2 linked regions of the Alloyangia pacifica genome follow. The protein of the gene in region 1 binds, or shares a complex with, the protein of each later gene. Links are inferred from orthologs where the notes say so. Each region holds a gene or a part of one and is shown on either strand. Other genes may lie near its edges.

Region 1 (2,757 bases):
AGAACGGGGATCTCGGTGACACCCGCGTCGATCAGCTCCTTGAGCGAGCCGCCGGTGACGTCACCGTCCTTGTCGACTTCCCAGGTCAGCTCATCGCCGGCTTCGACGTAGATCGCGCCGGTGTCCTCGTTGATGATGTCCTTGGCGACGAACTTCCCGACGATCTGCTCGAAGGGCAGCAGCAGGTTCTTGACCTTGCCTTCGTCGATCAGGGCCTTGACCGCGCGCGGGGTCACCTTCTTGGTGGCCTCGGCAATGATCTCGCCAGTGTCCGCATCCACGAGGTCGTAGGTCGGGCGCGTGCCGCGCACCCGGTCGGGGAAGAACTTGGTCACCCAGCCTTCGCCACGACGCAGCGTGTAGGACACGGTGTCGTAATAGGCATCCATGATCGCTTCCTGGTCGAGACCCAGGGCGTAGAGCAGGGTCGTGACCGGGAGCTTCCGGCGGCGGTCGATCCGCGCAAAGACAATGTCCTTGGCGTCGAATTCGAAGTCGAGCCACGAGCCGCGATAGGGGATGATGCGGCAGGCGAAGAGCAGCTTGCCCGAGCTGTGCGTCTTGCCTTTGTCATGGTCGAAGAAGACGCCCGGCGAACGGTGCATCTGGGACACGATCACGCGCTCGGTGCCGTTCACGATGAACGTCCCGTTCGGGGTCATCAGGGGCATGTCGCCCATGAAGACGTCCTGTTCCTTGATGTCCTTGACCGACTTGGCGCCGGTATCCTCGTCGATATCGAACACGATGAGGCGCAGGGTCACCTTCAGCGGCGCGCTGTAGGTCATGTCGCGCTGCATGCATTCTTCGACGTCGTACTTGGGCTTTTCCAGTTCGTAATTGACGAACTCGAGCACGGCGGTCTCGTTGAAGTCCTTGATCGGGAAGACCGACTGGAAGACGCCCATGATGCCTTCGCCGTCGGTGGGCTGGAGCTGGTCGCCGGACTTCAGGAAGAGTTCGTAGGAGCTTTTCTGAACCTCGATGAGGTTCGGCATCTCCAGAACCTCACGAATTTTACCGTAATATCTGCGGAGACGTTTCTGGCCAAGAAAGCTTTGCGCCATAGGTCTGTTCACCTTTCGATTCTCAACGGACGCGCATGCTGTCGGGCACCAGCGGCACATCCATCCGAGACGGCAGTGTTCCGATCCATTCCTGGCTTCTGTCCCACCAGAAGCCTCCCGATCCTGGAACTCGCCTTAGAAAAGCCCTCTCGAAAGGGCCTTGCTGAGACGGGTTCGGCTGGACCCGGATTTCTCCGGATCCAGCCAAATTTGCGATCGTACCGGGTCGCCCCGGGGGACGATTACTTGACTTCGATCTCGGCGCCAGCTTCTTCGAGCTGCTTCTTGATCGTTTCAGCTTCGTCCTTCGACACGCCTTCTTTGACAGCCTTGCCGCCTGCTTCCACCAGCTCTTTGGCTTCTTTCAGGCCCAGGCCGGTGATGGCGCGGACTTCTTTGATCACGTTGATCTTCTTGTCGCCAGCGGACTTGAGGATCACGTCGAATTCGGTTTTTTCTTCCTCAGCTGCTGCGTCGCCGCCAGCTGCCGGACCAGCAACCATCACTGCGCCGCCAGCTGCGGGCTCGATGCCGTACTCGTCCTTGAGGATGGTTTTCAGTTCTTGTGCTTCGAGCAGCGTCAGACCAACGATTTGCTCAGCAAGTGCTTTCAGATCAGCCATTTTACGTATTCCGTTTAGCTAGATGTGTTCCAACGTGTAGGTCTTCAACCCCACGAAGATCTGTTGGGTGCCGTTACGCAGCTTTCTCTTCGATGGTCGAGAGAATCGATGCGATGTTCGATGCAGGTGCGCCAATCGCGCCGGCGATGTTCGAAGCGGGTGCGCCGATGCAGCCGACGATGGAGGCAATGAGCTCCTCGCGCGACGGCATTTTCGACACGGCCTCGACACCGGCCCGGTCCAGAGCCGTTCCAGACATTGCACCGCCGAGGATCTCGAACTTCGAGTTTGCCTTAGCGAAGTCCTCGACCACCTTGGCAGCTGCCACGGGGTCTTCGGAGTAGGTCAGAACGGTCATGCCCTCGAGGTAGTCGGCGATGCTCTCGCAGCCGGTACCCTTCAGAGCGATCTTGGCGAGCCTGTTCTTGGCGACGCGAACCGACGTGTCTGCCGCGCGGGCGCGGGCACGAAGATCCGTCATCTCGGCAACCGTGAGACCTTCGTAGCGGCTAACCACCACGACGCCAGAGCTTTCAAAGATCTGGCCGAGTTCCTCGACCACTTTCTCTTTCTGGGCTCTATCCACAGTTTCACTCCAAGTTATGGAGGGGATTCGACCCCTCCGGCTCGTTCTGCCGGGTCTCCCCGGCCTCAAGGTCCGATCGGGTCGTCACATCGCGCCACCGGAGCACATCGGCCCGGAACGTTATGTCTCTTCCCGTCTCAGGCAGGATTTAAGGATATTCGATCCACGGACCGATCACCCACCCACCGTCTCGGACGAAATCGAGGGCCGCGACGAATCGTGCGCTGCCCTCGTCTGCTCCGCTTAAAGGGTTTTGTGTCCCTTGCCAAGGGCAGAAGCACCCCGTTGCGGAGGCGCGCATCCTACCACCGGTTCGCAAAGATGCAATGCACCAGCGAACCGCTCGAAGGCTTGACCGTCCGCTTGACGTCCCTTAAGTGCATCCGAGCCGAAAAACGTCAGGCCGGTTGGTCAGCCCGGCCCCCGCTTCCCGCGGGAGTTAGTCGTTCCACAAACCCGCGGCGCCCTGCTCATACGGGGC
Region 2 (2,768 bases), 1.3 Mb from region 1 along the record:
CCGGGCGGTCTTGCTCTCGCCGACCAATTCCGCGCCCTGCGGCGACAGCTCCACCAGGCGCTCCGCCTGGAAATAGGGATAGGCCTCGAGCAGCCCGGCGAAGCTCTGCGGCAAAGGCCCCGCGAGCCCGCCCACCGAAGCCGGAAAGAACTCCACCACCGAGGCCACCGCCGCGGCCGCGCCCTCGGCCTTCAGCCGCGCGGCGATCTCCTGCAGCGAGCTCACCCCCGGAGGCAGGAAGAGGAACTCGTCGGCGTCGACATAGGTGACATAGCCGCCGTCCATCCACAGGTGCGGCAGGGCGATCTTGTAGAAGGTGCCGGCGCGCTGCATCCGCGGCGCCGCCCCCTCGATCTGGATTTCGATCTCGTCGCCATAGGGCAGCCACATGCTCACGACGCAGCAGTCGGGCTGCGCCTCGAGCCACGCGTGCGTGCCGTCGTCGGAGCGGTCGTCGATGATCAGGAACTGCTCGGCCCCGATGCTGCGGTAATAGTCGAAGAACGCCGGGCAGAGGGCCATCTCGTTGCGGACGATCGAGAAGATCGTCAGCTTGTCCGGATCGACCGGGCGCGAGACGCTCTCCACCAGCTCGGCCACGCGATCGATTGTGTATGGCACCATGTCGAGCCCCCTCTTGCCGAGATCATCCGCAGCGCGCCGGCCCGCGGTGAGCGGCCCGCCTGCGCATCCGGGTCAGCCCAGTCCTAACGCCTGCCCCGCAAAAGCAAAAGGCCGCTCCGGAGAGCGGCCTTCGCAAAATCGTATCGAGACGCGGATCAGCGCTTGGAGAACTGGAAGCTGCGGCGTGCCTTGCGCTTACCGAACTTCTTACGCTCGACGACGCGGCTGTCGCGGGTCAGGAAGCCTGCGGCTTTCAGAGCGCTGCGCAGCGACGGATCGTAGAGCTGCAGGGCTTTCGAGATGCCGTGCTTGACTGCACCGGCCTGACCCGAGAGACCGCCGCCCTTGACGGTGGCGTAGACGTCGAACTGGTCTTCGACACCTGCGATGGTGAAGGGCTGGCGCAGGATCATCTGCAGCACGGGGCGGGCGAAGTACTTCGACTGCTCCTTGCCGTTCACCACGACCTTGCCGGAGCCCGGCTTGATCCAGACGCGGGCAACCGCGTCCTTCCGCTTGCCGGTCGCGTAGGAACGGCCAAGCTCGTCACGGACGGGCTCGCGCGGGGTTTCAACGACTGCGGGTGCAGCTTCGATGCCGGCTGCGGCGCCGAGCTCTTCCAGGGAGTTGATCTGTTCTGCCATGATTACACCCGGGTGTTTTTCTTGTTCATCGACTTGACGTCCAGCACTTCAGGCGATTGCGCCTCGTGCGGGTGCGCCGCGCCTGCGTAGATGCGCAGGTTGGTCAGTTGCTTGCGCGACAGGCGGTTGCCCGGAAGCATACGCTTGACGGCCTGGAACACGACGCGCTCGGGGTGTGCACCCTCGAGGATCTGGGCCTTGGTGCGGGACTTGATGCCGCCCGGGTGGCCGGTGTGCCAGTAGAAGTTCTCTTCACGCTTCTTGCCGGTCATCTGCACCTTGTCGGCGTTGATGACGATGACATTGTCGCCCATGTCCATGTGCGGGGTGAAGGTTGCCATGTGCTTGCCGCGCAGACGCATGGCGATGATCGAGGCGAGACGGCCGAGAACGACGCCTTCCGCGTCGATCACGATCCACTTCTTCTCGATGTCTGCAGGAGTCGCAGAGAAGGTTTTCATCGTGGGTGCCCTTGAGCTGTTCAAATGGGGCCCGCCTGGGGGGCCCGAATTCCGATGGGCGGGTTATAAGCACGCCCACGGCACAGTCAAGCACCATGGCTTTGCATTTATTTATTAATTTCAATCACTTGCAAAAACGGTATTAAAATACCCCAAAGAATTCGACGCCGCCCCGGCCTCCGGAACCGTTTCACACGAGGATTTGCTCCGGCGGATCGTCCAGCAATCGCCGCAGCCGCAGAATCGCCTGCTCGAATTCCGCCAGCGGCACCTGCCCGTTCATCCCGATGCGCACCGCATGCGGGGCAAAGGCATCGCGCAGGGCAAAATCTTCCGCCGCCCGCACCTGCACCCCCTTGGCCTCGGCCGCCATGCAAAAGGCGGCCGCCCGCCAGCCCGGCGGCAACCGCAGCCAGACAAAGGGTGCCTCCTCGCTCCAGCGTAGCTCATGGCCGCCAAGGATGTTGACGGTGCTGCGCACGTAGAGCGCGTTGCGCTCGCGCACCGCGCGGACGATCTGCCGGGTCTCCTGCCGCGACAGCAGATCGGCCACGAGGTCCGCCAGCGGCAGCGCGAGCCCGAAGAACCCGTATTCCGCCGCCCGCCGCAGGTCGGCGCGCCGGGCGCGCGGGGCGATCGCAAACCCCACCCGCAGCCCCGGCGTCAGCGTCTTGGAGATCGACGAGACGAACCAGCCCAGCTCGGGCAGCATCGCCCGGTAGGTCTCGCAGCGCGCCTGGCCGAGAAAGGTGCTGTCATCCTCAAGGATGTGCAGACCGCAGCCGCGCGCCACGTCGGCGATCTCGCGCCGCCGCTCGGGCGGGGTGACGATGGTGGTGGGGTTGTGCAGCGCCGGCGAGGTGCACAGCAGCTGCGCCTCATGCCTGCGCGCCAGGTCGCGCAGCGCATCGGGGCGGATGCCCTTCTCATCCATCGGCACCGGCACCGGCTCGGCACGCAGCAGTTCGGCGGCGCGGCGGAACCCCGGATAGCAAAGCTCCTCGACAAGCACGACCGGCCGGCGCCCGCGCAGCACCGC

Evidence for each region.
Region 2: rplL (region 1) and rplM share a complex: the UniProt entries of both Escherichia coli proteins name them as parts of the 50S ribosomal subunit. The link is inferred for Alloyangia pacifica from one-to-one orthologs.

Annotation. Positions count from the first base shown.
Region 1 is NZ_CP022189.1:457,522-460,278, reverse strand. Bases 1-2,683 are described here. They hold rplL (50S ribosomal protein L7/L12), read right to left. Parts: upstream 1,691-2,683; coding sequence 1,310-1,690; downstream 1-1,309. Other genes in these bases: rplJ (50S ribosomal protein L10), read right to left, coding at 1,764-2,276; rpoB (DNA-directed RNA polymerase subunit beta), read right to left, coding at 1-1,067. UniProt on the Escherichia coli protein: The binding site for several of the GTPase factors involved in protein synthesis (IF-2, EF-Tu, EF-G and RF3). Is thus essential for accurate translation.
Region 2 is NZ_CP022189.1:1,744,051-1,746,818, forward strand. The notes cover bases 1-2,694. They hold rplM (50S ribosomal protein L13), read right to left. Parts: upstream 1,730-2,694; coding sequence 1,271-1,729; downstream 1-1,270. Other genes in these bases: CEW88_RS08350 (glycosyltransferase family 2 protein), read right to left, coding at 1-624; rpsI (30S ribosomal protein S9), read right to left, coding at 780-1,268; CEW88_RS08365 (PLP-dependent aminotransferase family protein), read right to left, coding at 1,920-2,694. Outside these bases: more of CEW88_RS08365, read right to left, coding at 2,695-2,768. UniProt on the Escherichia coli protein: This protein is one of the early assembly proteins of the 50S ribosomal subunit, although it is not seen to bind rRNA by itself. It is important during the early stages of 50S assembly.